DNA from 3 places in the Lysinibacillus irui genome. Region 2 is predicted to be linked to each of the others. Evidence: predicted binding sites of a transcription regulator. Region 2 holds the regulator's gene; each other region holds the start of a gene.
What was found. The regulator LexA, encoded in region 2, represses DNA repair genes until DNA is damaged. The targets are predictions, from matches to a motif close to CGAACATATGTTCG.
Positions count from the first base shown of each region.

Region 1: OU989_RS12635 (YolD-like family protein) is a predicted target of LexA. The motif match lies at 2,860-2,873, and genes of this name have one in related genera.
Region 3: OU989_RS15465 (carbohydrate kinase) is a predicted target of LexA. The motif match lies at 7,304-7,317, and genes of this name have one in related genera.

Region 1 is NZ_CP113527.1:2,485,240-2,495,271, forward strand. It holds gene OU989_RS12615 (CD3324 family protein) at 23-322, opposite strand; gene OU989_RS12620 (hypothetical protein) at 633-857, shown strand; gene OU989_RS12625 (GNAT family N-acetyltransferase) at 1,591-2,067, shown strand; gene OU989_RS12630 (hypothetical protein) at 2,178-2,318, opposite strand; gene OU989_RS12635 (YolD-like family protein) at 2,331-2,666, opposite strand; gene OU989_RS12640 (cupin domain-containing protein) at 3,016-3,702, shown strand; gene OU989_RS12645 (DUF3231 family protein) at 3,800-4,276, shown strand; gene OU989_RS12650 (cation-translocating P-type ATPase) at 4,325-6,931, opposite strand; gene OU989_RS12655 (MFS transporter) at 7,225-8,415, opposite strand; purine riboswitch at 8,538-8,637, opposite strand; gene OU989_RS12660 (hypothetical protein) at 8,798-9,001, shown strand; gene lepB (signal peptidase I) at 9,035-9,595, opposite strand; gene OU989_RS12670 (transcriptional regulator) at 9,744-9,854, opposite strand.
Region 2 is NZ_CP113527.1:1,206,298-1,216,329, reverse strand. It holds gene OU989_RS05750 (sensor histidine kinase) at 1-93, shown strand, start outside; gene OU989_RS05745 (response regulator transcription factor) at 68-700, shown strand; gene OU989_RS05740 (hypothetical protein) at 887-1,237, shown strand; gene tkt (transketolase) at 1,262-3,256, opposite strand; gene OU989_RS05730 (DUF896 domain-containing protein) at 3,383-3,616, opposite strand; gene OU989_RS05725 (GNAT family N-acetyltransferase) at 3,802-4,332, shown strand; gene OU989_RS05720 (DJ-1/PfpI family protein) at 4,329-4,868, shown strand; gene OU989_RS05715 (helix-turn-helix transcriptional regulator) at 4,959-5,150, shown strand; gene def (peptide deformylase) at 5,143-5,715, shown strand; gene OU989_RS05705 (YneB family resolvase-like protein) at 5,756-6,421, opposite strand; gene yneA (cell division suppressor protein YneA) at 6,418-6,732, opposite strand; gene lexA (transcriptional repressor LexA) at 6,898-7,515, shown strand; gene OU989_RS05690 (gamma-glutamyl-gamma-aminobutyrate hydrolase family protein) at 7,625-8,347, opposite strand; gene OU989_RS05685 (prepilin peptidase) at 8,380-9,132, opposite strand; gene OU989_RS05680 (DUF2339 domain-containing protein) at 9,416-10,032, opposite strand, start outside.
Region 3 is NZ_CP113527.1:3,051,085-3,061,116, forward strand. It holds gene OU989_RS15435 (YfcC family protein) at 1-556, opposite strand, end outside; gene OU989_RS15440 (MarR family transcriptional regulator) at 676-1,983, opposite strand; gene OU989_RS15445 (DUF2642 domain-containing protein) at 2,097-2,312, opposite strand; gene dtd (D-aminoacyl-tRNA deacylase) at 2,383-2,823, opposite strand; gene OU989_RS15455 (RelA/SpoT family protein) at 2,859-5,054, opposite strand; gene OU989_RS15460 (pseudouridine-5'-phosphate glycosidase) at 5,261-6,175, opposite strand; gene OU989_RS15465 (carbohydrate kinase) at 6,180-7,271, opposite strand; gene OU989_RS15470 (MFS transporter) at 7,383-8,633, opposite strand; gene OU989_RS15475 (MarR family winged helix-turn-helix transcriptional regulator) at 9,010-9,468, shown strand; gene OU989_RS15480 (adenine phosphoribosyltransferase) at 9,510-10,022, opposite strand.

The DNA of each region.
Region 1 (10,032 bases), 1.3 Mb from region 2:
AAAAAAAATAAGCCACTGCAATTTAAAATCGCAATGACTGATTGTTTAATGCCCTTCTTTTTTCTTTTAAAATAATTCTTTGAATACTCTTACGTGATAAATAATATTTTTCACCTAGCGTCTCACTATCCATTCCTGCTAAAAAATCATGATAAATACTGGCGTTTCTCAAATCCAGTTCCGTTCTTGTGGTCGTATTAGTTCCCCAGTTCTTTTTATGTTCTTCTTTCCTTGGAATATAAATATATTCACCATCCACATACTCTTGAATTAATGCTAACAATTCGGCAGGTAAAATATGCTTTGCTTTTTTATAGCTCATATTGCACTCCTAAATGTATAGATTGTTTTTAGGAAGAGCAAAGGCTATTGTCATTCATTTTTTTGCAATAGCCTTTGCTATGCAAACTTTGTATATTTTCTCAAGAAAAATCCCCCTTTTTTCTAATTATATGCATAATATACCATATACACCAAAATACCAATAGTCTTCCATTGGCTGTTAATATAATTAGAAGAGTATATTGTTTCATCGTTAAAAGCTACTGACAAAACGACTCCCATTTTTAGGTATTTGACCTCCACATCTATTACCACTTCTTTCATATATTACATTGAAAGGAGTGGTAATTGTGCCTTGGCAACACGAGATCCCCTATTTAATCGGGCGGCCAGTCGGTGTTTCTTTTACAAATGGGCAGGGTACTTCTGGTGTCCTCTGCGGCGTTTCAGGTGGAAAGCTTCATGTCCTCGAATATTTGTATCAAAGCCAATTTGCCTTAAAACAATACGATTTTCATATGATTCAAGATGTAAATGGCTTTCCACCTTGTCAGATGCAGCAGCCATTATACTAAAGACATCCATCTAGGATGTTTTTTTTATTGGCACTTCTTAGTTGACATACAAGTTATCTACTGTCCTTTTTAATTGGAGTATTTCTCACAGCGATTTTTCAATACTTAAAGTCATTTAATCGAAATTAAAAGCTAGCGCTTAAGATAGATAACTATCTTAAAACGCTAGCTCATCATACTAATAGTAGTGTAAAGTTCTTTCAACTTTACGTACACTCCTTTTATTGGTATTTGGGGTCACTTTCGTCCAAGTGACCTCTTTTTGTCATTCCACGTTTCGCTGTTTTATCCTTTTACCCTATCAAACGGAATCATCGGAACATTCATAAGACAAATTCGTTCTATAGGAGGGAGGAAAACAATGGGAATTAATTTAAATTTCTGGTCATTTGTTTTATCTTTAGGCTGCATCCTACTATTTTTTCTTTCAGGCACAATGAAAGACTTTTTTGTTACACAACTTCATTTTCATCCATTGACGTTGACTCTACTCTTGTCCATTACCTGTTTCTACCTCAGCTTTGTTGGAATGAAAGATGTAAAAAATTTAGCAACCTTGCTACGAGGGATCATAACAATGTTGATCACACTTATCCTAATAATCAGTATCTCCTTCATTTTATTTTTTGGTAATTTTTTAAGTTAAACTATCCTAGCTGACATTATTTTTATACAAGCCTCCTTGACGAACACCTGTTCTGTAGTTAGAATAATAAAAAAAGGAGGCTTTTTTATGCAAAAAACAGCGAACATTGAATTAGTACATTTTTCAGAAGATTATGTGGAGCAGTTACATAGTTTTGAACTACCGGAAGACCAACACCAATTTACAGCCCTTCCAAAAGAAATTTCCATAGAGACGGTTGGACAATATCCTATCGTCATATTAAGTGATCATGTGCCAGTTGGCTTTTTTGTTCTTCATGCAACTGACAGGGTAAAAGAATATTCTACAAACCCTAATGCTATGTTGTTAACTGCCTTATCCATCGATCATCAACAACAAGGTAAGGGCTATGCTAAAAAAGCAATGTTTGCACTTGCTGACTTTGTGAAGCAACATTTTAATGAATGTAATGAAGTGGTGTTAGTCGTCAATCACAAAAATATCGCCGCACAGCATCTTTATCACAAAGTGGGCTTTATCGATAACGGTGAAAGAAGAATGGGGCCTATTGGTGAGCAAATTGTTATGCAGTTACCACTTTAAAGAAACCATCACTCATTTGCTTTGTTCAAATGAGTGATGTTAAATTGTTTTAACACAAGCTCACCTCGGTTTTTAATACTTGAATGGATAGCGTAACACCTCATCATTTCCTATGGTAGCATTCCGCGCATCGCTAAAATAATCGTTTGGGCAAGCTGACGTTTAATGTGAACATAATCCTCTGCCATTGTTAAATATGCCGCAATGATTTCACTGCTAAGTCGAGCTGTAAACATTAATGTACTAATCATTGTTGCTCTCCATTAATCAAGTACATCATCTTCTATATGGGCAGCATAAATATACCTTAAGGGGATATGCTTTGTTGTGGTGATAGTTTCTAGTAGTAGCTCCTCCTCATGCATCGCCTGAATGAAGCCTCCCCATTGAACATAATGAGCCTGATCCCATATAGTTAACATAATATAGTTATGTTGAACAATTGCTCGCGAGATCGTTTGCTGTAATTCTTCAAGCTCCCATTCAGTGCGTTCACGAGGTGGCTCTGTAAACACCTCTTGTTTCCATTCTTTCAAAAGCATTAAATGCTCTGGTAACATCATCGCTGTCCACTTCATTGTTCCTCTATCTTTTATCATTTTCTCCACTCCTTAAGCAAGTGTCCGCCATATAAGCCATTGCGTGAAACACCGTGCCCACTTTTGTATAGGAAGCAACTCGTAATAAAGCTAGCATTCCATATTTTCTAGGTATCCATTACATGACCATTGATGATAATAATGTTGAATGCTCCTTTACTTACTGTAGTTCGTAAACATAGCTCTCTGAAGAAGAACAAATGTTCGTTTTTTATTATACGTATGTACTTTCTTAAATAGAAGTGGTAATTTTAGGTAACTTTAAAAAGGCAGATGAAGCAGGAGTTCCCACTGAGAGCTAGGCATTTGTGTAAGCCTAGCAATAATAGAAACATACTCTATGGTGATAATGAAGAGTACAATTGAAGTGAGAAAGGATGTAACTATAAACACAAATATTGATTATTCCTCCCCGTCTGCGGAATTCACTTTTGATGTCAACAAAAGTACGCTTTTTAAAAAGGATTCACGAAATTATATTAATGTGCTTGGCGTGGAACAATTAAATACATTAGAAAATGTATCTTTACTCGATATTTTTTTAAGTGAAGATAATGTTGTTGAGCCACATTACCATCAAAATGCAGCTGAGCTTGTCTATTGTATTACTGGGGCGGCGACAGTTTCCCTATTGAATCCCTTTACGAAGAAAATTCAAAACTATCCAATCAAGCCTGGGCAAGTCGCTAATGTACCACAGGGCTGGTGGCATTATGAAATAGCGACAGAAGATGACACCCATTTACTCGCTATTTTCGATGCGCCAACACCAGAAGTCATTTTAGGCTCTGATATATTGAAATTTACTCCAGCTAATATTATGGCTCACACGTATTGTTTAGATGAGGAACAATGGAAGAAAACCATTGCACCGGTTGTTCCAACAACTTATATTGGTCCAGCAAAAGGCTGTAATCATGTCAAATCAGCAACCGATAAACAAACGAAGCCAAAGCACTATATGAAACCATGTCCTTATCCGTATCCATATCGTTACCCTTATCCACATCCGTATCCCTATGGCACATATTATTAGTACGTTCTCTTAGTAAACTTTTATTGTAAAAGATGAATAGAATGTCATTTCTTGTCCATCCTAATCTTAGATAACCTAAGAGTTAGGAAGTGTCTCAATGTTAAAAGACAATCTAGCATCATTACGATTTAAGGAGATTTTTAAGCTTTGGTCACAGCTTGGTGTCAATCAAGGATATATTGCTTCAAGCCATGCCTTTTTTAAGCATACGCGTGATAAACAATTAAAGATAATGATCCTGGAGTTTATTCAATGTTTAAAAGAGGAAAATAAGCACCTGACATTGTTACTTAAGGAAAATGGCGTCTTGGCACCTACTACATCCATCGAGTATAATACGATGAAAATAACAGACCTTCGCGGCAAATCGATGATTAATGATGGTGAAATTAGTGCGATTTTATCCATGAATATCGCCTCCTCTTTAATTTCCGTAAGTCAAGCACTCGATCTGTCAGTGAAGAAGCTCCATTTAACAAAATATGGTGAACTTCATATGCGTTATTCACTACTGGGATCAAAATTGATTGACTATAGTCAGCGTAAAGGTTGGTTAGAGGCTCGTCCACGCTAAAAAGAAGCATCCGTTTCATCCATAACGGAAGCTTCTTTTTTTAACTTACTATCGTCTCCTAACGAACAGAAGCTTATACCATTGATTTACGAGGAATGGTAATACAGATAAGCTATAAATGAAGCCTAGCTGTGCAATCGTCAATGGGGCAACCTCAAAGACTGTTGTGAGCATTGGCATAAACAAGACAAAGTGTAGGCTGAGCACACCGATTAAGAAAGCGAGCCATGTATATTTATTCGAGAATACACCAATAGCGAAAATCGACTCTTTGGATCTGGAGTTGAAACCATGCACTAATCTGGATAAACACAGTGTTGTAAAGGCCATTGTGCTAGCTGTTAACGTATCGCCTGTCGATAGACCAATTTGAAAAGCAATAATGGTGGAGATGGCAATTAAAATACCTTCTAATACTACTTGTGTCGTAAAGGCTTTATTTAATAAAGGTGTATGAATATTTCTAGGCTTGTCCTTCATCGTTTTCTTATTATTGGGCTCTAACCCAATGGCGATAGCTGGCAAACTATCCGTTAATAAGTTGATGAATAATAGATGGACAGGCGCAAAAGGAACAGGTAGGCCTAACACCGTTGCATATAACACAACAAAAATAGCTCCAGCATTACCAGATAATAAGAATAGAATAGCATTTTTTATATTCGTATAAATACTACGACCATTAGCGATTGCCTTAACAATCGTCGAAAAATTATCATCGGTTAAAATCATCGATGAGGCATCTTTTGCAACCTCTGTACCTGTTACCCCCATTGCGACACCAATATCTGCTTGTTTCAAGGCAGGTCCATCATTGACACCATCCCCTGTCATAGCAACAACATGACCTTTATCCTGCCAGGCTTTTACAATTCGAATTTTTTGTGCCGGTGTAACACGAGCATAGACAGAATAATCATCAATTTTATCTTGTAACTCTTGATCTGTTAAACCATCAAGGGCGTGTCCTTCAATCGCTTCTTCTGGATTTTGTAAAATACCAATTTGTTGGGCAATCGCCGTAGCTGTAATTTTATGGTCACCGGTAATCATAACGGGCTTAATGCCTGCATTTATACAGCTTTCCACTGCTTCTTTCGATTCTTTTCTTGGAGGATCCATCATCGCAACTAAGCCGACAAAGATTAAGTCACGTTCAGCTCTTGTATCAACGCTTTGCTGAGGGAAAACATCTTTATACGCAATGGCCAGCACACGTAAACCATTCATTGAAAAGTCACGATTGACCGCTTCAATTTTCTGACGCTGCTGTGCGGTCATTTCAAAAATGCCTGTGGATGTTTTGATTCTCGTTACTTTGGGCAAGAGTACATCCAATGCCCCTTTCGTAATCATCACCGTTTGCTTGTCCATCTGATTTACCGTGCTCATAAGCTTTCTTGCCGAATCAAATGGAATTTCAGCCAAGCGTTTATATTGCTCTCGAATTTTCAGTTCATCAAGGCCATACTGCTTTCCTAATTTCACAAGAGCAATTTCGGTAGGGTCGCCGATTTCTTTCTGATCTCGCTCTACAGCATCACTACATAAAAGTGCCTTGATCATCAGCTCTTTTTCCACTGGATTTGTTGGATTAAGCCAATCATGTGGTATCTTTTTCTGGTCGACAAAGACTTCTTGTACCACCATTTTATTTTCTGTTAAGGTCCCTGTTTTATCAGAACAAATAACTGAAACACTTCCTAAGCTTTCCACCGCATAAAGCTTACGGATAATCGCATTTTCCTTCGCCATCTTCTGCGTGCCAAAAGCTAATACGATAGTCACAATGGAACTTAGCGCCTCTGGGATTGCTGCAACAGCAAGGGAGACTGCAAACATAAATGATTCAACTAAGGCTCGTCCTCGAATAAGGTCAATTGTAAAAATAGCTAAACAAATGAGTGTAATCCCTAATGCTAATTTTTCACCGAATTGATCAAGACTAATTTGTAGGGGCGTTTTCTTCTCCTTGGCTGTATCGAGTAAATTCGCAATTTTGCCGATTTCTGTCTGCATGCCGATTGCCGTCACCATTACAATACCACGGCCATTAGTTACAAAGCTTCCTGAATACACCATGTTCTTCTTATCAGCAATGGTCACATTATTTTTTCGTATAGGATCTGTACTTTTGGCTACAGCAATCGATTCACCTGTTAGGGAACTTTCATTAATGTGTAAATTATGACATTCTAGTAGTCTGCCATCTGCATTGATGTAATCGCCCGCCTCCAATATCAGAAGATCTCCTATCACAATTTCCTCCGAAGGAATCTGCATTAGTTGATTGTTACGCATGACTTTGGCAATGGGAGAGGTCAACGCTTTCAGATTGTCTAGAGATTGTTCTGCTTTTACATGTTGTACAGTACCTAAAATAGCATTTAAAATCACTACAATCATAATAACAATCGTACTTTCTACTTCCCCTAGTAGAAATGAAACGAAGGCCGCAACGAGTAATATAATAACTAATAAATCTTTAAATTGTCCGAAAAATACAGCCCACGTACTTGTTTTTTTTCCTTCCTCTAATACATTATAGCCATAGACCTGTTGCCTTTTTTGGACGTCATCATCGGTCAAGCCTTGTGGGGTGACGCTCAATATCTTCATGACTTCAGCAGACGATTGTTGATGATATTCAGTCATTGGGTTCTCCTTCCATTTACAAGATTTGAAGAGCTCCTACTATTTTTCTTGAAAATAGTAAGCGCACTTAAATCTCAAACTCCTATAAAATTCATTAACTACAACAATCTATTCCATATGTATTTAGAGTATGCTTAGAATTCATAGAGAAATTAATTTTGAAAGAGATACAAACATAGATTCAATCAAACTAAGTCTTAGCATAATTGCAGTTAATAGATCCAAAACCTCTGCTAAATCAAGCTAAAAAGGTATTGGAGATAGCTTCCCCAATACCTTTTAGGTTGTTTCTATTATGAGTTGTGGTGGGCTGATTGATAATCTCCATGCTGCTCCTGTCCAAGTGGCGCTCTTTTAATAGAGAAAATAGCACAACCTAATGCACAGAGAACTAGAATCGTTCCAAAGCTCGCTAAATGCATAACAGAATCAGTCAAAGCAAACATGGCGCCTCCAACTGCTGATCCAATGGATATCCCAATTTGAAGGGCAGCTGTATTTAAGCTCTGCTGAATATCGGATGATTTAGGATCAGTTTGAATTAAATAATTTTGTAATGGTGGTGTCAATGCCCAGCTTAATGCACCCCATAAAACTGTAAACACTAAAAATAGCGGTAAAGCAATGATCGTGTAAGGAATACTGAATAAAACTATAGCAAAGGCAGACACAATCAAAATAATGGCTTTACTCGTGCCAATTTTATCACTCACCCAGCCTCCTACTGCGTTCCCACTAACAGAGGCAATACCGAAGATTAAGTAACAAATACTAATCCATGAAGGACTCATATCAAATGCTTCTACTAAAAAAGGTGTTAAATAAGCGTAGAGCATGTAATGTCCTGCTAGCATAAACAACGTAGTTAACTGAGCTGTAAGGATTTTTAAATTAGCTAAAGATTTGATTTGTGCCTTCAGTGGCACTACTTCTCCGATTGGCATTTTTTCAAGTAATAAGGCAATTAAAATCATGGAAAGTGTTGACAGAATGCTAATGCCTAAAAATATAGCTCGCCAACCGAAAGCTTCTGTTATAAAAATACCCATTGGTACACCAATGACAAGCGCAGAGCTTACACCCATGAAAACGAGTCCTAACGCCTTGGCACGATGTTTAGGCTCAACAATTTTTGTCGTAATCGTTAAAGATAATACAATGACTAATGCTGTGCTCATCGCTGTGAAAATACGGGCAATTAGCACAATAATGAACGTTGTACTAAAGAAGGTCATTAAGTTACCTAACGTGAAAATAAATAATGATATTAAGAATAAGCGCTTCCTTTCCACCTTAGCTGTCAAGGATAACAGGACAGGCGCAGAAATAGCATAAACCAGTGCAAAAATCGTAATTAATTGCCCAGCTGTTGCTAAAGATACATGTAAATCCTCTGCAATATTTGGCAGTATCCCACCAACAATTAATTCAACTAACCCTACTGCAAAGGTAGTCACCGCAAGAATATAAACTCTCCAATTCATCGTAATCTCCCTTTCGTTACACTTTCATTTTTGCAGGAGATTTTTTTATGCATTACGCCGCAAGGTACGCTTCGGTACGCTACAAACTAACGGCTGAATCAACATAAAAAAATCCTGACTACAAAAATGAAGCAAAGTTTTGTAGTCAGGATTTTATGGTTCCTGGTAGAGACCCTCAATCCATATTATTGAGGTTATACAGATCAAATATTTACTTTAGCTATAGTAGCACATCAAAATTTCGTTGACAATAGCTTTTTTTATAGAATTAAATGATCTTATAAAACTGCCGAATCGAGAGAAAATTTCGAAATTCCGCTTATATTTTAATGAATTTGACCATACATATTAACATATACTAACTATTTTACGAGGTGATTGTTTGCGTATAGTAGGATTTGTCTGCTATTTTTTAATACTATTTTATGGCGTAGAATTAGTAGTAGAAGAGCTCACAATCGAAGAACCAGCTATTAGCTCTCCCGTGAAAAGTAAGGTATTGCCTATAAAAGAAACTGTTGAAAATTCAAGAGTTTGTGTCTATTACCCTACGTATAAGAGCTGTACAGATTTACCAAAAAACTAAAAGAGGTCACTCAAAGGAGTGGCCTCTTTTTCATTATTTTGAACCGATATGAAAATGGCTAAATGGATATAGTATTGCTTTAGATTCACCATAAACAGCGTCCTCTGAAATTAAACCGTAGTGGCGACTATCAAAACTTTTTAAACGGTTGTCCCCAAGCACAAAATACATGCCCTTTGGTACTTCTTTTTCATTAACTAATTGTTCCAAAGTAAAATTTTCTGTAATGCGTAATTGATTAGGATCATCTGTTTCACGATTAACATAATCTTCTTTGTATGCTTTCCCATTTACATACAATACATCATCTTTCATTTCAACTTTATCCCCTGGAAGACCTATTACTCTTTTAATATAGAGTTCATCCTCGGTAGGAGATTGGAAAACAATTTGATCGAATCGTTCAATTTTACTTGTTTTACTTACAATAATAATATCCTTATCATGATACGTCGGGTACATCGAAGCTCCCTGCACCTTAATTGGCGCAAATAAAAACTGCTTACAGCCAAAAACGACAACAGCCGTAATGACAATAATCTTGATGTAGGATAGTATTTCTTTTTTTAAATTTGTTGTTTTTTCCTCTTGCATGCTCATTCCCCGATACTGTTTTTTTAATAGTATAACATTTTCTATATACTATTGACGAATGAATCACGCAAATTGTTTCCAAATCAAAAAAAAAGACAATTGCTACAACGTAACATTGTCTAGTATTTATCCTTCTGTTGTGTAATCATTATGAATGGTTGGATTGTGTAGCAGAGAGACGCTGCTCGTTCAATAAATCGACTGCTAATACGATACCTACTGGTAGTGCAAATGCTAATAATATTGTGCCAAAAATCATCACAATCACTCCTTTTAACCATTTCTAATATCAGTATACATTTAATTTTCTGATTTTTCAAGCTACATTGAAAAATGAACTAGCTCTATTCATTAAAAAAAAATCATTCAACTAGGCATGCACCCTACCTGAATGATTTTTTATCTTTACATATACAATTTTAAACATAATAGTTGTA
Region 2 (10,032 bases):
TCAGTGCCTGGAGAAGGAACGATAGTGGAGGTTAAAATTCCACTGCATAAGGAGGAGATCAATGACGATGATACAAGTGCTCATAGCGGATGATCATGAAATGGTACGTATTGGTGTCTCAGCGTATTTATCAGCACAACCGGATATTACAGTTGTTGGAGAGGCTGAAAATGGCAAAGAGGCTGTAGAACGTGCCCTTGAACTTAGACCTGATATAATTTTAATGGATAATGTCATGCCGATCATGACAGGAGCAGAGGCAACAGCAGAAATTTTAGCGGCATGGCCTGAGGCAAAAATTATGATGGTCACTAGTTTTTTAGATGATGATAAAGTCTATCCTGCCTTAGAGGCTGGGGCAGTGAGTTATATTCTAAAAACATCAAATGCAAAACAAATTGCCGATGCTATCCGTAAAACAATAGGTGGCGAAACGGTATTAGAGCCAGAGGTAACATCCAAAATGATGCACCGTATGCGTCACGGTAATAATACGCCCCTTTACGAGCAACTTACTGACCGTGAAATGGAAGTATTATTGCTGATGGCACAGGGCAAAGCCAATCAGGAAATCGCCGACGAGCTATATATCGCCTTAAAAACGGTAAAGACGCATGTAAGCAATATTTTGGCTAAGCTAGAAGTGCAAGATCGCACACAAGCTGTTGTCTACGCCTTTCAAAATGGGCTCGCTAAATAGCCTCCTACATAAAAAGACTGCATGTTAGCATGCAGTTTTTTATACTTTTAGAGGTACTTTGGTAGATCACTTACATGATGACGTGCACCAATTACATCATATACTACTCACTCTTCTTTTTACCCCACTCCCAAATTGAACCTTTTTTTATTAGATACGTTAATATTTGTAAAAAAGGGATCTTTTATGGATCATCGTTTTACCTATCATAACTTTGTCACAAACAATGTGTTTTCCTTACTTGATCCTATCTTTCTTGTGATTTTTCTGTTCTCTATTTTGCTACTCATTATGGTTTGCATCAAAAAAACACCCATTTGGTTATGTACTATTTTTGCCAGTTTAACCGTCATCGTTTCTGGTCAGCTTCTTTGGTTTTCTGCCATTATCGTAGATGAATTAGGAATTGGTGGTAGTACAAAGGATTTTATCCTTTTCATGGGTATTCTAGTCACTCAATTCTTGGCTTTATACATTACGGTACTAAAAAGCTATAAAAAAGAAAAGAACCGCAACACAGAGAAAGAAGCTCACTGAGTGTTGCGGTATTCATTGTTTCTTTTATAATGCTTTTACTTTTGCTACGACATTTTCTACCGTGAAGCCGTATTTTTCCATTACTACTTCACCTGGTGCTGATGCGCCAAATTTATCGATAGCAAGCACATCACCTTCAAAGCCAGTATACTTATGCCAGCCGAATGATGCACCCATTTCAATCGCAAGACGTTTTGTCACAGCTTTTGGTAGAACAGATTCTTTGTAAGCTGCATCTTGTTTTTCAAAGCGATCCATAGATGGCATTGAAACAACAGCTACATCCATTCCTTCAGCTTTTAATGCTTTTTGTGCTTCAACAGCAAGTGAAACCTCTGAACCTGTTGCGATTAAAATCGCATCTGCAACTTCTTTTGTAGCAGGAGACACTGTATAAGCACCTTTTGTCACACCTTCACGTACTGTTTCAATAGAAGCGTCAAGTACTGGTAAGTTTTGACGAGATAATACTAAAACTGTTGGTGTTTTTTCAGAAGCTACTGCAAGTTCCCAAGCGACTGCTGATTCGTTTGCATCTGCAGGACGAATAACAGATAGATTTGGCATTGCACGTAATGATGCAAGGTGTTCGATTGGTTCATGAGTTGGACCATCTTCCCCTACCGCAATTGAGTCATGTGTAAATACATATGTTACAGGAAGACCCATTAATGCAGATAGGCGCACTGCTGGACGAACGTAATCTGAGAACACGAAGAACGTACCACCAAATACATTTAAACCACCGTGAAGTGCCATACCGTTCATAGCAGCACCCATTGCAAATTCACGAACACCGAACCAGATGTTGCGACCTGCATAATCGTCTGCTGAGAAGTCACCAGCGCCCTTCATTGTTGTTTTATTAGAGCCGGCAAGGTCAGCTGAACCCCCAAAGAAAGATGGTGTTTTCTTTGCGATGGCATTGATGGCATCACCAGATGAAGAACGCGTTGCTACTGATTTACCTGCCTCATATACTGGTAATTCAGAAGCAAAATCCTCTGGTAATTCACCATTCATTGCTTTTTCAAATTGAGCTGCTAACTCTGGGAATTCTTCTTTATATGCTGCAAATTTAGCATTCCAAGCTTCCTCTGGTTGTGCTCCTTGCACTTCAGCAGCAGCAGTAAATGTATCATATACTTCTGCAGGAATCTTGAACGGTTCGTGAGCCCACTCATAGGCAGCTTTCGTTAAAACAACTTCATCTGTACCTAGTGGTGCACCGTGAGAATCTGCTTTACCAGATTTATTTGGAGAACCAAAACCAATAACCGTTTTTACTTCAATTAATGTTGGTTTGCCAGTTGATTTTTTCGCTTCTTCAATGGCAGCATTAATCGCATCAACATCTGTACCATCTGCTACTTTTAAGTAATTCCAACCATAAGATTCAAAACGTTTTTGCACGTTTTCTGAGAATGACTTTTCTAAGTCACCATCCAAAGAAATATCATTAGAATCGTAAAGCACGATTAATTTTTCAAGTTTTAAGTGGCCTGCTAATGAAATAGCTTCAGCAGCTACACCTTCCATTAAGTCACCATCACCACATAGTGCAAATGTGTAGTGGTCAACGATGTCATGACCTGGTTTATTGTAAGTAGCCGCTAAATGACGCTCAGCCATTGCCATACCAACAGTCATAGCAATCCCTTGACCAAGAGGACCAGTTGTTGCCTCTACACCTACTGTATGACCGTATTCAGGATGTCCTGGTGTTAATGAATCCCATTGGCGGAAATTTTGAATTTCTTCCATTGGTAAACCATAGCCTCCAAGATGAAGTAAGCTGTATAGAAGCATTGAACCATGACCAGCTGACAGTACAAAACGATCACGGTTATACCATTTTGGATTGGCTGGATTATGGCGTAATTGTTTTGTCCATAGCGTATAAGCCATTGGCGCTGCCCCCATCGGTAAACCTGGGTGACCAGAATTTGCTTTTTCAATAGCGTCGATTGACAAAGTTCGGATAGCATTAATTGCTAATAGATCCGCATGTTGAGTCATTATATTGTGACATCCTTTCTCGTCCTATATATTGTTCTTTTACAGTTTAGTCAACATTGCTGTAGAAAACAATGCTTTTGTTATACTATTTGGTTTTTCATACATACTTTATTGAATTGTGTCACATTAATTTAGAAATTTATTTTTTTTCGCTTGTCTAACCTTCTCTGGTGTGACATCATTACCTTCTACATCCACCACTTTTACATTTTCAATCGTATCGCGCATTGTTGCTCGGAACGTATCTAAGTACTCCTTACGAAGCGCTGTTCGCTCCTTTGCCTCTTCCTCTGTTAATTGTCCACTTTTTGCTTTGGCAGAAAGTTCATTAATTCGATTAATTTTTTCTTTTGATAACATTGTTACACACCTTTCAATACCTATCTTAAAGACTTCAGTATGCAAAGTATAGCATGGTTTCCCTTAAAATGCAGTTATACCAACCCTTAATAACACCTCTTTGCTATTATTCACATGACTTCCAGATGTTAGAGGTGTATAACTATAGTAAAAGGGAAAAATTGATAGATATTGGGGGAATGAACGTGAATATTACAACTCAACGATTACTTATCAGAAATTTTGAAGCAAAAGATTTTCCTGCTATTTATAGTTATTTGTCAGATAAAACGGTGATGCATTACATGCCTGAAGGCGTTTTCGATGAAGAACAGGTACGAAAATTTATAATAGAAAACAGTGATGTACAAGCCAAACATTTTGCCATTGTTTTAAGAGAGCAACAATTGGTGATCGGTCATATTGTTTTTCACCGATACTTTGGTGAACATACCTATGAAATCGGATGGGTTTTAAATCCTCTTTATCAGAACCATGGGTTTGCTTCTGAAGCGGCGCTTGCTGTTTTAGATTATGGCTTCACCGAAATGAAGCTTCATAGAATAATTGCAACATGTCAGCCCGAAAATATCGCTTCATATAGGGTCATGGAAAAGATAGGTATGCGACGTGAAGGTTTTTTTAAAAAATGTATACCGCATGGTGAAGATTGGTGGGATGAATTTTATTACGCCATTTTGCAGGAAGAGTGGACGAACAAAGGAGAGTGTGAATGAAGAAAACGGCTGTATTATTATACCCTCAATTTAGTGAATATGAATTAAGCGTGGCCTTGTCTATATTAATGCAAGGTGGCAAACCTATCATCACCCTAGGTTTAAACAATGAACCAATACGCGGGGAATCGGGTTTATGCTGTGTAGTGGATTCTCTAATAAGCGAGGCGAACTTAGCTGATATTGATAGTCTTGTATTGCCAGGATGCATGGACATATCTTACCTACAACAAGAACAGGAAATATTCGATTTTATACGTGCAATCCACGATAAAGAAGGCATTATCGCAAGTATCTCTAGCTCCCCCTATTTATTAGCAAAGGCTGGAATTTTAGCAAACAAACAATACACGGTTGGTTTGCCTTTAGATGGAATAAGACAGTTAGGGATTTTTGATCTACGACATTATTCTGACGAACTCTTTGTGCAAGACGGCCATATCATTACAGCACGTGGTAGAGCCTTTATTCAATTCGGTATTAATTTAGGGAAAGCGCTAAATCTAAATTTTAATGCCAACTGGTATGAAAAATAAAACACTCCACATGTCTAATTCCTTGGACATCTCTTGTAGATTTTCGCTATAATAATGTCTAATACTTCGGACAAAAATGGAGGAGTAAATCTGAAGAATATTATCAAAGTTTTGAGAAAAAGATTAGGAATAACACAAGCTGCTCTTGCTAAGGAATGCGGGGTTGTCAGACAAACAATCAATTGTATTGAAAATGATAAGTACGATCCGACGCTTGAGTTAGCTTTTAAAATTGCTAAAGTCCTCAATAGTCGTATTGATGAGGTGTTTATCTATGAATAGATTTCATCCTAATTATATGATTACTATGAAAGATTTCGTAAAAGAGGACTCCGTATTATTACGAAAACAAACACAAGAAGTGACAATCCCTGTGACAAAAGAAGACCAACATACATTATTATCAATGCTGCAATATTTAAAAAATAGCCAAGATCCAAATCTAGCAAAAAAATATAAGCTTCGACCTGGAAGTGGACTATCAGCTAACCAAATTGGCGTAGATAAACGAATGTTTGCTATATTTTTTGATGACTATGAAATGATGTTGATCAACCCTAAAATAATCAGTCATTCTGTAAATATGATTTATTTACCAGAGGGAGAAGGGTGTTTATCTGTTAATCGACCAGTCCATGGTTTTGTGCCAAGATATGAACGTATTAAGGTTAAAGGTTATAACATTAATGGACAAGAAATCATCGTGCAGTTACAGGGCTATGGTGCAATTGTTGTCCAACATGAAATCGACCATCTAAACGGCATTATGTTTTATGATCGAATTAATAAAGAACACCCTTTTAAACTACCTACTAACGTAAGCATAGAAAGCTTATCTTCCTATTAATAGCGAAGTACAGAAGATAAAAAAAGATTAGCAGGCTATATCATTTTCCTGCTAATCTTTCTTGATGTTCTTGAAATCTGCGATGGACAGTCGCTTTACTAACTTCAAAACCTAACCCTCTAAGCGTTATAGAAATTTCTTCAAAGGTAAATCCACGTTTACGCAGCTTGACAATTTCATCTACAGGTAGTTCCTTACGCTCCTGACCATGCGGGTTACCTCGATTCGATAAATTATTTTCAGGACGGAAGCCATTCTCTACAGCACGACGCATACCTCTACGTATTTTAGCATTATGTATTCTACGCTGGTATTCCTCTACTATCGCTAAAATCTCAAGCAGCATCGTGTCCATTTCGTTTAGTTGAACCGGTCCTGCATCACGCATAGAGAAAACATCTGTTGCTGATTTTTGTAACAAATGCAACACAGCCATCCTTGCATTTCCACGTCCTAAACGTGTTTCATCTTGTACAAAAAGGGCGTTAATCCCCTTTTCTTTAATGAAATCAAGCATTTCAAGTAAGCCCTCACGTTCTACATCGTAGCCGCTGTGCTTATCCTTAAAAACGCCCTTCACCTCATAACCTTGCTCTTTTGCATAGCGCAGTAACTCTTCTTGTTGGCGCTCTAAAGACGAGCTTTGTGTTTCCTTTTCAGTACTTACACGGCAATAGACAACAGCCGACAGTTGATTATTGATCATTGTTCGTTTCTCGCAATTTCAATGGTATTGATGGGATCGGCATGATTACTCACTACAGGAATGACTAGAGATTTTCCTGCCACAATTTTAATATCCGCTAGCTCATTTTCTGTTTTCACAAGCTTAATCCAATCTTCAGTACTCATTTTACCACGGTATTGCTCTGCTAACGACCATAAGCTATCCCCGTGTTCGATTTGAATTTCAGCGTAACTAACGTGTCCTGGATCAGTAATGTAAAGATATCCTGCAAATAGTAGACAAACTCCCATCAAGATTGAAATATGTGTGTTTTTCTTTAACCATGTCATGTTCATAACCCCTTTTTAGAATGTTTGTTCGGAATGTATGTTCTCATAATAAAGCGAACAAACGTTTTTGTCAAACACTTTTCGAACCTATGTTTGCATACGTGTTCGCATTCTGTTATACTATCAAATAAGAAGAATGATATTAGAAAAAAGAGGTGAGCACTCATGAAAAAAGTTTCAAAAAGACAAGAGGATATTTTAGCTTTTATTAAAGAAGAGGTACGAGCTAAGGGCTATCCACCATCAGTACGAGAAATCGGGGAAGCAGTTGGACTTGCTTCAAGTTCCACTGTTCATGGTCATCTAGCTCGATTAGAACAAAAAGGCTTTATTCGTCGAGATCCAACAAAGCCACGTGCGATTGAAATTCTAGAGCCTGAAGAATCCATTCAAAAGCAACAAGTAATTCATGTTCCACTTGTTGGTAAGGTTACAGCCGGTTCTCCTATTACAGCTATTGAAAACATTGAAGAGTATTTCCCGCTACCAGATACGTATGGCACAAGTGAAGATCAATTGTTCATGCTTGAAATTATGGGGGAATCAATGATTGAAGCAGGAATTTTAGATGGGGACTTAGTCATTGTGAAGCAAAAGGCAACTGCCAATAACGGTGATATTGTTGTAGCTATGACAGCTGAGGATGAAGCCACTGTAAAACGTTTTTTCAAAGAAAAAAACCATTTCCGTTTACAGCCTGAAAATTCATCCATGGAGCCAATTATTGTCGATCAAGTTTCTATTTTAGGACAAGTTGTTGGTCTCTACCGTCGTGTGCATTAATTACGAAAATAGGTATCGAGGATTATATGTTCCTTATGAGCATGTATCCTCTTTTTTACGCAAAAAAAGAATCCACATACTAGCATTGGATTCTTTACTCTATGCCCTTCTAAGCTTCTTTTTTGAACTTTAAGCTAGCCTCTACAAATGCTGAAAATAATTTTTTAGCGTTCTCTTCTCCTGCTATGGCCATTTCCTCAGGATGCCACTGAACTGCCAAGCAAAATGGTAAATCTTCATGAACTACCGCTTCGATAATACCATCGCTTGATTTCGCTGCTACTTTTAATTTCTCTGCTAGAACATTCACAGCCTGATGATGAAATGAATTTACAGCAACTTTCTCTTGTTCTAAAATAGTTGCTAATAAATTATCTGCAATAATCTGTACATAATGAGTAGCTACAGCTCGACCTGATTGCTGTGCATGTTTAAGCAACTTCGTACTAAAATGGTCACTATCAATGTCCTGATATAAAGTACCACCTAATGCGACATTTAAAATTTGGATTCCACGACAAATACCGAAAATAGGCATTTTTCGTATAAAAGCAGCTTCAATTAAAGCTAGTTCAACTGTATCCCTCGCTGGATGAATTTTCCCTAGCTTTGGTGATGGCTCTGCTCCGAATAGAAATGGATGCACATCATAGCCACCCGATAACAATAAACCATCTGTAAGAGCTAAAATTTGAGCCGCATCCTCCTCAACACCTAAAGGAATAATAAGCGGAATTCCTCCCGCCTCAATAATACTTTGACTGTAAGCAGCATTTAAATGAGCGGATAAATCATCCTCCACAAAGGCTGTAATGCCAATAACCGGTTTCACTTGCTTCCCTCCATATACTTGAAGATTGACAATTACCAAAAACCTAAATACCAATTGATTAATGAATCACCATAAAAATAAACAATGATCGCTGCTAAGGCGATAGACGGACCAAAGGGGAAGGGTGTTTTTCTTCCTTGCTTACGCTTGAACAAAATGATAACCCCCACAATCATACCGATAACTGCCGCCAGAAATAGTGTTAACAGTGTATTGATTGTGCCAAGAACGAGTCCAATTAAAAAGAATAATTTAATATCTCCTCCACCCATGCCACCATTCGATATAACCGCAATAACATATAGTATGCCAAAACCAACGACAGCACCCACAAGACAATCCCACCATGGTGTTAATGGCGATAGTACCCGACCTACAACGAGGAATGGTAAAAAGAATATAAGCACCCTATCTGGGATGAGCATATAGGCTAAATCCGAAACAATAATAATAACGAACAAGGAGATAAATAAAAGCGCTACAATAAATTCTATGCCCCAACCTAGCCGCCAATAAGCAAAGGCAAACAAAACACCTGTCCATATTTCTATTGCTGGGTATATCCAACAAATTGTATAGCCACAGCTTCGACATTTCCCCCCTAAAAACACATAAGACAATACTGGTACTAAATCAATCATCTTTAATTGTCTATTACAGTTGATACAATGTGAAGGAGGATGGACAATCGATTCCTTCTGTGGGACACGTAAACCTACCACATTATAAAAAGAGCCAAAGACAAGCCCAAATAAAAATATAAAGATTGTATAAGCCATTTCCATTTTTTTGACCTCCTAAACCAATAGGAGCCCATACAAATCGTATGGTTCGCCTATCCATGTAAGTATTGTTCAATAACAAGTCCTCCTAACATTGTTAGGTTATTAAAGAATCTATTAAAATACTTGTCGCTATGGAAAATTTGGATAAAAACAATAGAGAATGAATGATGTAAGATTAGGGAAATGTTGAACTTTAAAAAGCGGGGAATATAGTAAGGTTTCGATATCATTTTAACATAATGTAAAAAGAGATTCCAAAATACATTGGAATCTCTTTTCTTCTTTATTTCCTCAACAACCTACCCGACAACAGCATGCCAATCCCACCAATTGTAATAAACAGAATTGCTCTAATTAATAAATCAAGTGCGGATAAGTCAAAGAATATAAGCTTAATAAACGCCATGACCAAAATGACAAAGCCTGTTGTACGGAGTGTTTTAAGATGATGTTTTGAACCAAGCCATAATGAAACACTGGCCGTCAAGAATAATGTGATCGTTGTAAGGGCAATGCTTAGCTTCCAATCTAGTACGTTATTATTCGTAAACTGTTGAATCAGCCCCCAAATAGAAATCATTGTGAGTACAATACCAGAACTTACAATAGCATCGACATATTTCCCTAGACGATCTTCATACAATCGGTAAATAAGCCCTTTTACAAAGATATCTACGATGATGGCTACAATGACTGCAATATAAACAAATCTAGTGATAATATTCAAACTATCCATCATTGAAGTCTTGGTGCTAATCAGCAAAGAGAATAGGAGGAAAAATGCGCCGAGAACTGGTGTTAACGCTCGCCCTTTGTATGATTCGGCAACTAGTAAAGAGCCTGCAAATAGTGCAGCTAATGCAATACTCATCATATAAGGAATACCGTTTGTGTCCACAA
Region 3 (10,032 bases), 1.8 Mb from region 2:
TAAAGGGATTAAGCATACCTCCAAAAAATCCACTGGCTGCACCAAGAGTAATCATAGCTGTCCCTGTTACAGCATCAAAGCCCATTGCACGAGCAATCGCTACACCAATCGGTACGAAAATAATTGTTTCTTCTGCCATCCCCATTGTAAAACCGCCAACAGAGAACAAGATCATCGATAATGGAATGAGTAATTTTTCTCTTCCCTCTAGCGCTTTTACACCTTTATAGACACCAGCTTCAATTGCACCTGTTGAACGGATAATGCCAAAAACACCGCTGACTAAGAAAATGTAGAAAATAATTTGAGCTCCTTTTTCAAGCCCCATTGGAATCGCTGTAAACATTTCGAAAAATGAAACTGGATCACTCTCAATATGATGATAGCTTCCATCTACAACGAGCATTCGCCCTTCCTCATCCTCTACACGGTCAAACTCACCCGCCGGAATAATATAGCTTGCAATACCTGCTAAAAAAATAATAGCAAAAATAATGGTATATGTATGAGGTACTTTGAGCCAACTTCTCTTTTTAACATTCTGTTCATTTTCCATAAATTCACTCTCCTTTTCATAGATTTAGACATCGGAACAATGTTGTCGTTATATGTCGTTAATTGAGAATAAATATACATGAGTTCAAATTTATTGTAAAGTATTAATTTTCTATTATTTCAGAATGTCCAATAGTTTGTTGCCTTATAAAGCTTTCGCGGACGGCCTTGATGATAAGGTTGCTCCTCTCCTACTAACTTAAAGTAATCATGCTCGATTAATCGATTAATAATGCGTTCAGCAGATCGACGTGACAGATTCATATATTGCGCTAATTCCGTAGCTGAAAATGGGCGATTATTAGTAACTGTGATAAATTGCTTCATAACATTTAAATTTTTAGCACTCATTTTCACCTTTTCAGCCATCTCTAAAATGGCTTTATGATGGCTACTTAATGCAATTTGATTATTATGTTCAAATAATTGTTCATGTAACTTATTCTCTGCATCTACTAAACAAATGACGGTCGATGCATCTCTCCATTTGGACGTGAAAAATAAAGCTTGGGAAGAATGAGTTTCTGCTTCATGTAATGAATATCCATAGCCAATGCCAATCGTAAAAGTGGTTTTAAATTGTCGTTCACACTGTTCAATTAATGATCTTAAATAAGCAGGTTCAAGTTGTTCAATTACCCCTCTAGTAGAAATGATTAAATAAGGCTCCTGTTGGGCTTGCGTGATCCTTGCCTGAAAACGCTTGCAAATATTTTCTAACGACTTTACAAATAGTTGTTGTTCATCCATCAACTTTTGTTTACTACAAATAGAAACGACAGCTATTTGCGACGAAGTCAACATTGTATGCTGATAAGCTTCAAGCGCTGAATTAATTGTCATTATGAATGTTTGTTTGCTTTCAACCATGTACTTCGAAGGTATACCTAATCTTTGTAACTCAACAAAAACTGCGTGTAAACTAGTAAGCGCTAAAGTGGTTTTCCCTGCTTTATATAATTCCTTATGAAAGTAAATAAAATCATTCACATTGAGCTTTGTGATTTTTTCTGGTTGATCATAAACCCATTCGTAATCTTTTACATAGACGTCAGTAGATGGAATACCGGCTTCCATCATTACCTGATGAAGACTATTCTGCTTAGGTACATCGATCGATAGCTGGGATAAATCCACCTTTTCATGATGTTGTAAGGATAATAACGATAGTGCTAGTGTCAATTCATCAAAAGGGATAAACACTGCTTGGATGTGAGATGCTTTTATTTTTTCATAGCAGTAATAATAGGGAATCGATCCAGCAAATAGTAATATATCCGAACAAGATGCAGCTTCATCAAAAAGATTTACACATTGATCTGGTGAAGTATAGGGAAAATGAATAAATTGTACTTGTGGAAACAACGTGAAATGTTCTTTTATATTATTCCAGAAAAATAATGAACCTAGAATCCCTATTGTTTTCAAAATGCTCAGCTCCTTTAATACGCACAATATTCCGATAATTTTAATCATTATACCGTAAATATATAAAAAAAGAACCTTCTATCAACTATTATGTTGAGAAGGTTCATACATACTTATTTTCTTGTAGCTTCCAGCGTTACCCATACAATCTCCTCCATTGGAATGAAGTAAGGCGTACGACTAATCTCTAGGATTAAATGGTCAGGTAGTATGGATAATAAAATACCTTGCTGAATATTTTTTTCTGTTTGCACGACAACTGCCTGACCAATCATCATTTTAAAAGTTTCGTATAAATATGGATTGGATATACTCCCCATCTGTGCCATGTGTAGACACCCCTTCCTATAAAACTAACCATACTCTTTAGTATATGAAGGAATTATAGGAAATGTACCATTATTTTGATTCTAGAAGTATTGTGACTGGACCATCATTAATTAGTGCAACATCCATCATCGCACCAAAAACACCTGTTTCCACATGTAAGCCATGCTCTCGCAGTGCTTGATTAAAAGCTTCCCACAACGGTTCGGCTACTTCTGGTCTAGCTGCACTTGTGAAACTTGGTCGATTCCCTTTTTTGGCATCCCCATATAACGTAAATTGTGAGACGGACAAAATAGCACCTCCATGCTCTAAAATGGAATGGTTCATTTTGCCATCAGCATCTTCCCAAAGGCGTAAATTGGCTATTTTTTTCGCTAAATAAAGGACATCCTCCTGTGAATCTTCATGTGTAATACCCACTAGAAGAACGTAGCCACTATCAATTGCTCCTGTGACAGCTCCGTCTACTGTTACAGAGGCAGCTTTACTGCGCTGTAATACTACTTTCATGCATTAAAACCCCAATTCTATGTTGTTGCTTACCATTAATTAATGACCCGTTGCACCGAATAAATATCAGGTGTTTGTTTAATTCGTTCCACAACTTTATGCAAATGAGAAATATTTGAGATCGAAATAGTTAAATGAATTGTCGCCATCTTATCGCGATCAGCACGACCACTGACTGCTAAAATATTCGTTTTTGTTTCACTAACAATTTGCATGATCTCATTTAAAATACCTGGTCTATCGAAAGCTGATACTTCGATATCGACTGGATATTCTTTTTTCTCTGGAATGACACCATGCTCCCATTCCACCTCAATTAAGCGCTCCTGCTCATCCTCGATTTGAATATTTGGACAGTCCGCACGGTGCACAGACACACCTCTCCCCTTTGTGATAAAGCCTACAATTTCATCTCCAGGAACAGGTGTACAACAACGTGAAAGTCGAATAAGCATATTATCAATGCCCTTTACAATGACACCAGATTCCGTACGTTTTTGCGGAATTGGATTTTTCATTTTTTGTTCGATTTTCTCTAAAGCTTCTTCCTGCTCACGCTCTTTACGGCGTTTTTCCGCTAAACGATTGACTACTTGCTGTGCTGTTATACCGTTTACACCAACTGCCGCATACAAGTCTTCTTCGTTCGTATAATTAAATTTATCACACACTCGTTTGAGGTTTTCTGATGACATTGTTTCCTTTAAATCGAAATCCTGTGCACGGATTTCTTTTTCGATCATCTCTTTACCTTTGATAATATTCTCTTCACGTAGATGTCGTTTAAAGAATTGCTTAATCTTATTTTTCGCCTGGGAGGATTGCGCTATCTTTAACCAATCGCGGCTCGGGCCAAAGGATTGCTTAGAAGTTAAAATTTCAATGATATCTCCCGTTTTTAGTGGTGTATCAAGAGGTACCATTTTCCCATTAATTTTGGCTCCAATCGTACGATTTCCGACTTCAGAATGGACACGATACGCGAAATCGATCGGCACAGAACCAGCTGGCAATTCAATGACATCGCCCTCAGGTGTAAAGACGTACACCATATCGGAAAATAAATCAAACTTTAAGGATTCCATAAACTCTTCTGCGTTGGAAGATTCATTTTGGAATTCTAAAATTTCACGGAACCATGTTAGCTTTTGGTCGACATTTTGCTTTTGATGGTCGACCTTTTTGCCTTCTTTATACGCCCAGTGTGCAGCAATCCCGTACTCTGCAATCTTGTGCATTTCCTTTGTGCGAATCTGCACCTCTAGTGGATCACCATAGGGTCCAATAACAGTTGTATGCAAAGATTGATACAGGTTTTGTTTTGGCATGGCAATATAATCTTTAAAACGGCCTGGCATCGGTTTCCATAATGTATGCACAATACCTAAGACGGCATAGCAATCTTTAATACTATCTACAAGTACACGAATGGCTAGCAAATCATAAATTTCATTAAATTGTTTCTTTTGTAGCACCATTTTTCGATAAATACTATATATGTGCTTTGGACGACCATAGACATCTGCTTCGATTTCTACCTCATTCAGCTGTGACTTCATCTCAGCCATGACATTCTCTAAATAAGCCTCACGTTCATCACGCTTTTTCTTCATCAAACTGACAATACGATAATATTGCTGTGGGTTTAAATAGCGAAGTGCTGTATCTTCAAGCTCCCATTTGACTGTTGAAATTCCTAGGCGATGTGCGAGTGGTGCAAAGATCTCTAATGTCTCTTTGGAAATACGTCGTTGCTTTTCAGCAGGTAAATGCTTAAGTGTACGCATATTATGAAGACGGTCTGCTAGCTTGATTAAGATGACACGGATATCCTGTGCCATCGCTACAAACATTTTCCGATGATTCTCTGCTTGCTGCGCCTCTTTAGATAAATATTTAATTTTCCCCAGTTTAGTAACACCATCAACTAGCACTGCTACTTCCTCGCCAAATTCCCGTACCAAATCATCCCGCGTAAAATCTGTATCTTCGACAACATCATGTAAAAAACCTGCCGCTACAGTTTCCGGGTCCATTTGTAATTCAGCTAAAATACCTGCTACTTGTACTGGGTGAATAATATACGGTTCACCAGAGCTACGGAATTGCTCAATATGAGCATCCCTTGCTAATTCATATGCTTTTTTCACGAATGCGACATTTTCATCATTCATGTAGGATTTGACTAACTCAAAAACGTCCTCAGGAGTCAAAATTTGCTCTTTCGCCATAACATGTCCACCTTGCTCGTCAAATTTTTCAGATTAGATATAAACTTAATTGTATAAAATATTATGGTCTATTGTAAAGAGACTGTATCATTTAGTTTAGTTAATCTCGTGAACAGCTTGAAAAATGGAAAAAATAATCTCTTTTTTAATAAAAAAGACCCTTGTGACGATATGCGCCACAAAGGGTCCTTGTTTCGACAAGAGGATTAGTGTAATTGGTTGTAAGCTACAGCAATTTTCGCGCCTACTACTGCATTGTTTTTCACTAATGCAATGTTGGCATCAAGACTTTTACCTTCTGTCAATTCTTTCACTTTACCTAGTAAGAATGGTGTAACGTTTTTACCTTGAATACCATTTTCTTCAGCTTCTACTAAAGCTTTTTCAATAATGTTAGTAATAAATGTATGCTCTAATGCTTCAGCTTGAGGAATTGGATTTGCAATAACAGCGCCGCCTTTTAATCCTAATTGCCATTTCGCAGATAGCATTGCAGCAATTTCTTCTGGCGTATCCAATTGGAAGTTTACATCAAAGCCACTTTGACGTGTATAGAATGCTGGCAGTTCATCTGTTCCGTAACCTACAACAGGCACACCTTTTGTTTCAAGGTATTCTAGTGTAAGACCGATATCTAAAATAGATTTTGCTCCTGCACAGATAACAGCAACATTTGTTTGTGCTAATTCCTCTAAGTCTGCAGAGATATCCATTGTTGTTTCAGCACCACGGTGAACACCGCCAATACCTCCAGTAACAAAGATTTCAATGCCTGCAAGCTCTGCACAGATCATCGTAGCTGCAACTGTAGTAGCACCTAATTTTTTCGTTGCAAGTAGGTAACCTAAATCACGGCGAGATGCTTTTGCAACACCTTGTGCATTCCCGAACATTTCAAGTTCTTCATCAGATAGACCAATTTTAATTTTTCCATCAATTAACGCAATTGTTGCAGGTACTGCTCCGTTATCACGAATAATTTGCTCTACCTCACGCGCAGTTTGCACGTTTTGTGGGTATGGCATACCGTGTGAAATAATTGTTGATTCTAATGCAACGATTGGTAGACCTTTTGCTTGTCCTGCTTTTACTTCTTCTGATAATACGATGAATTCTTTCATGTTGTTATTCCTCCATTTCACTTGTTAACAAATCTACGGATAATTCTGGTCTTACTGTATAGGGAGATGCCAAAGTATTTTTAGCATTTGTTAAGCCAGCATCAATGCTTGTCGCAAAGGATTGTCCTGTCAACCAGCTATGTATGACTGCGCTGACAAAGGCATCTCCTGCTCCTGTAACATCTTCAATTTTTTCTATCACTTTGGCAGCAAAATGACTTGGAGCAATGGTAGTAGATGCTGCATATACACCCTTGCTGCCTGCTGTAATAATGACATGTTCGGCACCTAGCTGCAGGAGCTGTTGTAAAGCTTTTTCATAATGGGTAGCGTTTTCAATTTTATGTCCAACAATTGTTTCCGCTTCATCCGTGTTACAAATAAACCATGTTACTCCTTGTAATGTTTCAGGTAGTCGATTCATTTTCGGTGAAGATACCGGCACAATGACAAGTGGGATATTACGAGCAACGGCTACTTGTTGGATATAGGCTACTGTTTCTTTTGGACAATTTAAATCCAGAATAAAGCAGCCTGCGTTGACTAACATTGTTTCATGCTTTTTCAATAAGCTAGGTACTAGTAGATCATACACTTCCATATTGGCTACAGCTAATGCTAGCTCCCCTTGCTCATCCATAATGGCTGTATAAGAACCCGTTGAAGCCTCTGCTAGCTGCTCCACATAACGTAGGTTCATAAAGGATTCCGAAGCTTCTTGGATGACTTGCCAATCAGCATCTTTCCCAGCCGTTGTCAGCAATGTCACTTGATGGTTTAATCTGCCTAAATTTTCAGCAATGTTTCTACCAACACCACCAACACTAAAAGAAGAGCTAGCAGGGTTAGATGTCCCAAATTGAACATTGCCTTTCACGTGGAATTTTCGGTCTAAATTGGCTCCCCCGATGCAAATAATTTCATTTTCCTCGGGTAAAATATATGCACGACCTACAATTTTTCCTTGCTTTGTTAAACTAGACACTAAATTAGCAAGCACTGGACGTGAAAGATTCATTGCATCTGCCATCTCTTGCTGAGACATAAACGGATTTTGGCGAATTAAAGCAAGCACCGCCTGTTCTCTTTCATTCATAGCATCACCTTTTATTATATTTGTTTACATTATAAACTTTTGTTTGATTCATGTCAAAGGATTTTAAAAAAAGTTGAACCTGTTATGTTGAGGTTCAACTTTTTTCGTTTATTATACATGCTGTGGTGTTTGTTTTTTGACAATGATAACGAACAGGCTAGCCATGGCACAGAATATACCCGCAAGGAAAAAAGCCCATGTATAGGAATTAAAAAATTGATAGATCAATCCACCACCATATGCAGCAACAGCAGCTCCTGCTTGATGTGAGGCAAATATCCATCCGTAAATAATACTACTTTTTTGCATACCAAAAATTTGTCGTGTAATACTGATCGTTGGTGGTACTGTGGCAATCCAATCGAGTCCATAAAAGATAGTGAATATCGTCAGTAAAATAACAGAACCTTGTGATAATGCATAAGGGAGTAATAATAAGGAAGCTCCCCGTAACAAGTAATACCAAAATAACAGCCAACGATTATCGAAGCGATCTGATAGCCAGCCTGAGGCAGTCGTCCCTAGTAAGTTAAACACACCCATAAATGATAAGAGTGATGCAGCGGTGACTAAAGGAACGCCAAAACTAATACAATACGAAACAAAATGAGTCCCGATCAAGCCGCTCGTTGAAAGTCCACATATAAAGAAGCTTCCTGCTAATAGCCAAAAGGCTTTAATCTTAACCGCCTCTAGTAAACCGTTAAACGCAATATGAATCGGATTTTTCTTCTGCTGCACTGTCTGTTCTTCAATAAACTCCTCTTGTCCATATGGGTTTAGCCCCACATCCTGAGGCTTATTTTTAATAAAAATAGCAATCAAGGTGAACATCAACGTACTTAGAAGAAGAATTAACCCCATTGCCCAGCGCCAAGAATAATGTTCAATGATCATGGCTAGCACTGGTAGTAGAATTAATTGTCCTGTAGCTGTACTAGCCGTTAATATACCAACTGCTAACCCCCTGCGTTTGACAAACCAATGATTAGCTACATAGGGACTAAGGACCGTTAAAAAAAGGCTTGCACCAAGGCCGATGATGCCACCCCAAATCACAATTAACTGCCATGATTGATTCATCAAAAATGTCAAAGTGATCCCTACAATTAACGTAGCCATCGCGCTTAGCATCATTTTCTTTAAGCCAATAACTTCAAGCAATGCCGCCATAAATGGCCCTGATATACCATATAAAAATAGACTTATGGCGAAGGCTAGGGCAATAGTTGACCGCTCCCATTGAAATTCCTTTTCAAGAGGATTGATAAAAACGCCAGAGGATGACAATGTAATACCTGCCACAATAATCGAGAAAAATGTGACAACTAAAATAAACCAGCTATAATGAACACGCTTCATCCAAACACCTACTTTTCATATGAGTGGCACTAAAAACATGTATATACATGTTTTTATGGTAGTAAAAAAATAACATTCTCTAATGGGATAGGTGAAAAAAGGCTTTCCATTCTATGCTACTTACTTGCCGCTTCAGCCCGCTAGTTGGAAAGCTAAAGAAAACCCTTGTGAACTAGCGTTAGACATAAGGTACATCGTAGGCTCCATGAAAAGGACGCAGCCCCCCTTGCCATAGGTTCTTTTTCATGTCCTACCAATTATATGTATATACATGTACAATGATAATAACTGCCGCTCATATAGCTGTCAAGAAGTAATTTCCACCTCTAAGGTGTATACTTACAATTAGTAGAATCCCTTAAAAGGAGTACTGACCATGAAGAACCAACTAAAAAATATTGATTATACGCAAATATGTGTTTGTGCGAACCTTCGAAAAAAAACGAGGGCTGTCACACAATTATATGATAAGCTGCTACAGCCTACTGGATTAAAGGTAACACAATATTCAATGCTTGCACACATTGACCTTCAGCAAGCTGTCTCGATTAGCCGTCTAGGTGAAATTTTACAACTCGATCAAACTACGGTGACACGTAACATAAATCTCTTAAAGCAACATGGCTATGTGGAATTAAAGCGAGACACAAACGATGCCCGTACGAAACAGATTACACTTACTGAAAAAGGGTTAGAAAAGTTGCATGAAGCTGCTCCCATTTGGCAAGCAATTCAAGATAGAATTATTGAGGATATCGGGATTGAAAAATATGCAGATTTCTACGATACATTGCGAACAATGCAAAAAATCATCCAATCCTATGAGGAGGAATAAAAAAAGCGCCCCATTGTTTTTAGGGCGCTTTCTTCTTGCTCTTAGTATTGAATAAGTGTCTTAATATTTAAATCGCCAAGTTTAGCACGACCATTTAATTCTAAAAGTTCGATTAAAAATGCACAACCTACTACCTGACCACCTAATTGTTCTACTAAGCGAACTGTTGCTTCCACAGTACCACCAGTTGCTAGTAAGTCATCACAGATTAAAACTTTTTGACCCGGCTTAATCGCATCATGATGCATTGTTAATGTATCTTTGCCATATTCAAGACCATAGTCAGCACTAATGACCTCACGCGGTAATTTACCAGGTTTACGAACAGGGGCAAAGCCGATTTCAAGTGCATAGGCAACTGGGCAACCGATAATAAAACCACGAGCCTCAGGACCTACTACAATTTCAGCTCCTACTTCTTTGGCGTATTCTACAATTTGATCTGTTGCATATTTGTATGCAGCTCCATTGTCCATAATTGTCGTAATATCTCTGAAGATAATGCCCTCTTTCGGCCAGTTTTCAACCGTAGTGACGTATTGCTTTAAATCCATGTTATTGCTC